DNA from 2 places in the Methylobacterium sp. 391_Methyba4 genome. Region 1 is predicted to be linked to the other one. Evidence: riboswitches for the same ligand, from Rfam matches in the RefSeq annotation. Region 1 holds a riboswitch; the other holds the start of a gene.
What was found. Region 1 has a riboswitch for fluoride ahead of crcB (fluoride efflux transporter CrcB). Riboswitches for the same ligand answer to the same signal wherever they lie in the genome.

Region 1 (3,380 bases):
TGCGCCTGTCCCGCCCGACCCGGCGCGCGCTGCAGGCGGCGGCCCGTTCCGGAGATCCCGCCGGGTTCCGCGCGGTCCTGGACACGGCGATGCGGGAAGCGCCGGACCTGGCTCGCATCTGGCGGGCGCGGCCCGGTCTTGTCGCATCCTTCGCGGCTCTCGACCGGTCGGTGTTCGGCGCATCGGGCGCGCCGGTCCCGGACCTGAGGGCATTGGCCAACGCCCTGTCCCGGTCCGAACCGGTCGCCGCCGCGGCCCGGGAACCGGACCGGCTCGCCCCCCTCGACGGTCCGGCCCGCTGACTGATCGTCGGCTTGTGAACGCGCCTCCGGGAACGGCGCGCCGCATGGCGGCTTGGGCTGCCGGCGCTGATCGCCACCGGAGATTTCGTTCATGCCCGCGATCCTGAACAGACCCGCATGTGCGCTGGCCGCGATGCTCGTCCTCGGCCTGGTCGTCCCCACCGCGCTGCCGTCGGCGGCCTTCGCCCGGTCCTCCGGCACCGAGCGCACGCTGAAGATGGTCGACACCGACAAGGACGGCACGATCGATCTGGCCGAGGCCCAGGCCGCGGCCGGCAAGGTCTTCGACGCCGCCGAGACCGACAAGGACGGGACCGTCGACGCCAAGGAGCTGAAGGGCCGGGTCAGCAAGACGGACCTGAAGGCCGCCGACACCGACAACGACGGCACCCTCGACCGCAAGGAATACCTCGCCCTGGTCGAGCAGCGCTTCAAGGCGGCCGATCCCGACAAGGACGGCACGCTCGACGCCAAGGAACTCAAGACCCCGGCCGGACGCAGCCTGCTGCAGCTCCTGAAATAGGCGCGGATCCCGGAGACTCCGCCGTTGCACAGTCCATGAGCAAGTATTATTCCTGTGCAACGGCTTAAGTTCTGGGCAGGCATCAATATTTTGCACTATCTTGCGTCATCTGAATTGACCTCGTAGGTTTCGGTCATCCGGGCGGCAAAGCATCGGATGAACCACCAGGGAGGAGCGCGATGGCACGCGCCAACGAGGTCAAGGACAGGTTCCGCGCGCGGCTGCAGGAGGCGGATGCCCGCAGCAACGACTTCCGCAAGAAACTCCTGGAGGAAGGCGCCCGGGCGTTGGAGCCGGTGGTCGGCGTCCTGAACCTCATGGCTGAGGTGCTCAACGAGGAGGACAACGTCCACGGCAGCATCACCGGCCTCGAGGCCAAGATCGATCAGGACAACTTCATCAGCCTCTGCGCGCGGCTGCGCGGGACCGACACCGAGCAGAAGATCAAGATCAAGTACGGTCCGGAACTCGGCGGCAGCAACTACATCTCGGTCTCGGGCCTGAACCAGCGCTACAACGAGCGCCTCGTGCCGGGGGCTGCGAGCTGCGCCATCGGCCGGACCGTCGGCAGCGACATCCAGCTCGACGAGCACCGGGGCGACGAGCTGGCCGAGGTGGTCCGCGAGGTGGTCGAGGATTTCTATGCCGCCCAGATCGAGCAGCGCAGCCACTTCGCCTACGCTCGCTGAGCCTTGCGGCTTCGCCGATCGATCCAGCACGGTGGGTTCATGACAGGGCGCGGGTCCGCTCTCCCGCACGGGAGGGGACCCGCGCCGATCCGAACCGATCTGTGAACCCGCCGCGCCCCCCCGACCCACCAGCGCGGGAGCCGGAAAACCGGATTCCCCTTACCGGCATCCTGCGCTAAGCCTGTCCCGATGGGGATGGAGCGCCCCGACAACCGCCCGACTCGGAGGCCGGGCTGATGGCTCCTACCGCACGGGCGCGCCTCAGCCGTCCGCGGTGGGGCCGTGCGCCGAAGCCGCGACAGGACGTGGCTGCCCGACCGAACAGGAAGGGCCGGCATGATCAACACCCTCATCGTCGTTGTCGGAGCCGGGCTCGGGGGCGGGTGCCGCCACGGGATCAACGTGGCGGTCGCCCGGCTGCTGCCGGGCCTCGGCTTCCCCCTGGCCACGCTGATCATCAACGTGCTGGGCTCGTTCCTGATGGGCGTGCTCGCCGAGGGCTTCGCCCTGCGCGGCGCGGCGGGTCACCCGGCACGGCTGTTCCTGACCACGGGCGTGCTCGGCGGCTTCACCACCTTCTCGACCTTCTCCCTCGACGCGATCAGCCTGTACCACCGGGGCGAGACCGCCGCCGCCGCCCTCTACGTTGGGGCCTCGGTGGCGACCGGTCTGATCGGGCTGGTGGCGGGCCTCACCCTGGTGCGGGCGGTCCTGAGCGGCAGCTGAGGCCGTCCCGGCTTCAAAAGGGCTGCGAGCTTTTGCGGCTCCGGGGCGGAGCCCGGGTCGTTCAGGGGCTCCGCCCCCGAACCCCGCCAAAGGGCTGAGCCCTTCGGAAACCCCTCTCAATCCGCGATGAACTTCAGCCGGTGGTCGCGGTAGAGGTCGACGATCGCCGCCGCGGTCTCCTCGATGGAGCGGCGCGTCACGTCGATGGTCGGCCAGCGGTTCCGGGTGAACAGCCGGCGGGAGGCGGTGATCTCGTCCGCCACCGCCGAGCGGTCGACGTAGAGGGACGATTCGTCGGCGTTGAGGCTGGAGAGCCGGTTCTGGCGGATCTGCACGATCCGCTCCGGCGAGGCGAACAGCCCGACCACCAGGGGCTTGCGGGCGCGCTCGATCGCCGGCGGCAGCGGCATGCCCGGCACCAGCGGCAGGTTGGTGGTCTTGAGGCCGCGATTGGCGAGGTAGATCGAGGTCGGCGTCTTCGAGGTCCGGCTGACGCCGAGCAGGATCACGTCCGCGTCCTCGAGATCCTCCGGCAGGTTGCCGTCGTCGTGGGCCAGGGTGAAGTTCATCGCGTCGATGCGCTTGAAGTACTCGGCGTTCAGCATGTGCTGGGCGCCGGGCCGGGCCGTGGTCTCGGCGCCGAGATAGGCGCGCAGCAGGTCGTGGACCGGCCGCAGCACCGACAGGCAGGGCGAGCCGGTCTCCCGGGCGACCTCCTCCAGCCGCTCGCCGAGGTCGCCCCCCACCAGGGTGTAGAGGACGAGACCCGGCGCCGCCCGGATCTCCGAGATCACCCGGTCGAGCTGCGCGGCCGAGCGCACCAGCGGATAGACGTGCTCGATCGCCGACACGCCCTCGTACTGCGCGGCCGCCGCGCGCCCGACATTGATCAGCGTCTCGCCGGTGGAGTCGGAGACGAGGTGGAGGTGGAAGTAGCTGCGGCCCATTCCGATCGCCTCTGCGGTCGCCATTCGCGGCGCCCACGTTGTCCACCGCCGGCCGCCAGGGGAGTCGATGAGTGTGGATAGGATGCCCCGCCGGGCCGGTCCAGGGCGATACCGGTGCGCGCTATCGACTCCGCCGTTCACAGGCAGACGATCGGGGCGCATGGATTCCGCCTCACTGGGAGAATCCGGGACG
Region 2 (3,380 bases), 210 kb from region 1:
GCGCGGGCGGGGTTTTGAGGTACTCGATCACGTGCGGCTCGATGCCGGCGTTGCGGATCATCGCGAGGGTGTTGCGGGACGTGCCGCATTCGGGGTTGTGGTAGATCACGACGTCGAACGGCTCAGGCATGGGCGGTCTCTCCAAGGGCGGGGCAGCAGGGTGCCAGGGCGGCCATCGCCGGGGTGCAGACCTCCGGGCGGCCCTGGCAGCAATCTTTCATCAGGAAGGCGATCAGGCCGGACAGCGCCGGGTAGGCGGCGCTGTAGATGATCGAGCGGCCCGCGCGCCGCGATGCGACCAGGCCCGCGTGGCTCAGTTCCTTGAGATGATGGGACACGGTGGCGGCGGAGACGCCCACCGCCTCAGCCAGCACGCCGGAGGCCAGCCCGTCCGGGCCGGCGGTCACGAGCACCCGCACCAGGCGCAGACGGTGCTCCTGGGCGAGGGCCGCGAAGGCGGCGAGGGCTTGCGGCTCGTCCATATTCGTTACAATCTTCAAATCACTCTTTGAACGTACAAGAAAGCTGAACCTTGGACAAGCCGCGCCAGCCTTTCACCGATGGCCTGCCGAACCTGAGCGCCGCGCATTTCGTGGTGCCGACCCGCGCGCGCCTGGAGGCGGTCAAGCCGCTCACCCACGCCCCCCGGTTCCTGATCCTCTACGGCTCCCTGCGGGAGCGCTCGTTCAGCCGCTTCCTCGCCTACGAGGCCGCCCGGCTCCTGGAAGCCATGGGCGGCGAGGTGCGGATCTACGACGCGCACGGCCTGCCCCTGCCCGACGACACGACCGCCGATCATCCGAAGGTGCAGGAGCTGCGCGACCTCTCGATCTGGTCCGAGGGCCAAGTGTGGGTGTCGCCGGAGCGGCACGGCACGCTGACCGGCGTGATGAAAAGCCAGATCGACTGGCTGCCGCTCTCCGAAGGCAGCGTGCGGCCGACCCAGGGCCGCACGCTGGCCGTGATGCAGGTGTCCGGCGGCTCGCAGAGCTTCAACGCCGTGAACAGCCTGCGGATTCTCGGCCGCTGGATGCGGATGATCACGATCCCGAACCAGTCGTCGGTCCCGATGGCCTACAAGGAGTTCGACGAGGCCGGCCGGATGAAGCCGGGGCCGCTCTACGAGCGCGTCGTGGACGTGTGCGAGGAGCTCATGAAGTTCACGCTGCTGACCCGGGAGCGGGCCGACGACCTCGTCGACCGCTACAGCGAGCGGAAGGAGCGCGCGCCGGAGCGGCTGAGCGCCGTGGCCGCCGACATCGGCTTTGTGAAGCGCTGAGACACACCGCCGCCGATGCGACCGTCCACGCGGGCGCCGTCGTGATCGCGGCGGCCACCGGCCGCCCGTGGGGCAGGTCTGTGCGGGTCCCGGCGCCCCGAGGGTCGACCGGATCCGCTGTCGCCGCGTCCACCCTCGGGGGAGCGACGGGTTCGCCCCCCGCACGCCGCAGGCCTGCACGAAGGACCTTGACGAAGGGCCTTGACGCGGTTCGGAGGGGTCCCGTATCTCTCGAGGACGGCAATGGTGTCTGCCGGGCCATCAAGGCCGAACCGCCGTCAGGCTGATGACTCCTACTTCTTGCGATCCCGCAAAGTCTTGCGGCGTCGCATCAAGGGGATGTCATGCGCGCAACCTTCCGAAATCTGTTTACACGCTTCAACGTAGCGGCCTTTGTCCGCACGCGGCACGATCATGCCGTCTCGGTCGCGCGCTGGATCCTGGTTCTGCTGCCCATGGCCGCCGCCGTGGGCTCCCTGTGCGCGGCCTTCCTCTGGAGCCTCGATGCGGCCACCCGGGCGCGCTTCGCCTATCCCGGGCTGCTGTTTCTCCTGCCGCTCGGCGGCTTGGCTATCGGGCTGCTCTACCATCGCTTCGGCCAATCCGTGGAGGGCGGCAACAACCTCATCGTCGAGCAGATCCATGTGCCCGGGGGCGGCGTGCCCCTGCGCATGGCGCCGCTGATCTTCCTCGGCACGGTGGTCACGCATCTGTTCGGCGGATCGGCGGGCCGCGAAGGCACGGCCGTCCAACTGGGCGGCAGCCTCGCAAGCGCCTTCGGCAAGGCGGTCCGCCTGGATGCGCCGAGCTTCCGGATCATGCTGATGGCCGGGATCGCCGCGGGGTTCGGCGCCGTCTTCGGTACGCCACTGGCCGGCGCGGTCTTCGCGCTCGAGGTCCTCGCTGTCGGACGCGTCGAATATGCGGCCCTCGTGCCCTGCCTCGTCGCGGCCGTGGTCGGCGACTGGACCTGTCAGCTGTGGGGCATCGAACACGGGGTCTACCGTATCGACGACCACGCCGGAGCCGTCGGCACGCACATGGTCGAGCCGCTGCTCCTGGCCAAGGTCGCGGTGGCAGGCGTGGCCTTCGGACTGGCCGGCCTGGTGTTCGCCGAGGCGAACCACATGCTCGGCGGATGGTGCAAGCGGGTCATCGCCTTCGCGCCCCTCCGCCCCGTGGCGGGCGGCCTCGCGGTGATCGCCCTGGTCTACCTCTGTGGCACGCGGGATTATCTGGGACTGGGCGTCTGGTCGGCGGATCCGCACGGGCTGACCATCGCCCGCTTCTTCGGTCCGGAGGTGCATCCCTGGAGCTGGGCGCTCAAGATGCTGTTCACGGTCGTCACCCTGAGCGCCGGGTTCAAGGGCGGCGAGGTCACGCCGCTGTTCTTCATCGGCGCGGCCCTCGGCAACGCGCTGGCCGGGGTGCTGGGGGCGCCGGTGGATCTCCTGGCCGGCCTCGGGTTCGTCGCCGTGTTTGCCGGAGCGGCCAACACGCCGCTGGCCTGCACGCTGATGGGTATCGAGCTGTTCGGCGCCACGCACGGCGTCTACATCGCGACCGCCTGCTTCCTGGCCTACCTGTGCTCCGGGCACAGCGGCATCTACCTGTCCCAGCGCATCGCCGTCCCGAAGGTTTCCGTGGGCACTCTGCCGCCGGACGCCACCCTGCGCCATGCGCGTACGCACCGCGCGGCCCGGCTGACCGCGCCGGCCCCCGTGTCGGCCCCCGTGTCGGCCCCCGTGTCGGCCCCCGACAGATAGGTGCGCCCCAGGGCTTCGACGCGTCCGGTCGTCCCGGCCGGGATCGGGACGGTGCGGGCATCTCAATGACGTGCGCCGACAGGGCTCGACCACGCCAAGCCCGTCCCTGGGGGGCTCCAGGCCCCTCTGCCGGGAACGGGTCGTGCAGGCGAAGGCCGACGGCCTGCTCAAGGCCGTCGGCCGAGGACGCCCCGGTCTCAATGGGCGCCACACGCCCCCCGCAATCCGCGCCCTGCCCCTGCACCGCCGTCGGGCCGGCCCGCAAGCGGCGGAGCCGGCCCGCGCCGGGAGGGCGGACCGGGAGGATCCGGCCAGGGGCTCGTCAGGCGGCGCGG

Region 2: it holds a riboswitch for fluoride, as region 1 does, so the genes downstream of both, P9K36_RS23935 (voltage-gated chloride channel family protein) here and crcB (fluoride efflux transporter CrcB) in region 1, are expected to answer to the same signal.

Annotation. Positions count from the first base shown of each region.
Region 1 is NZ_CP121475.1:5,276,109-5,279,488, reverse strand. Features, by position in the region: gene P9K36_RS24910 (BatD family protein) at 1-302, shown strand, start outside; gene P9K36_RS24905 (EF-hand domain-containing protein) at 394-825, shown strand; gene P9K36_RS24900 (hypothetical protein) at 1,005-1,514, shown strand; fluoride riboswitch at 1,697-1,767, shown strand; gene crcB (fluoride efflux transporter CrcB) at 1,851-2,240, shown strand; gene P9K36_RS24890 (pyruvate, water dikinase regulatory protein) at 2,357-3,187, opposite strand.
Region 2 is NZ_CP121475.1:5,062,874-5,066,253, forward strand. Features, by position in the region: gene arsC (arsenate reductase (glutaredoxin)) at 1-130, opposite strand, end outside; gene P9K36_RS23925 (metalloregulator ArsR/SmtB family transcription factor) at 123-482, opposite strand; gene arsH (arsenical resistance protein ArsH) at 533-1,279, shown strand; fluoride riboswitch at 1,510-1,582, shown strand; gene P9K36_RS23935 (voltage-gated chloride channel family protein) at 1,624-3,045, shown strand; gene P9K36_RS23940 (HAMP domain-containing methyl-accepting chemotaxis protein) at 3,368-3,380, opposite strand, start outside.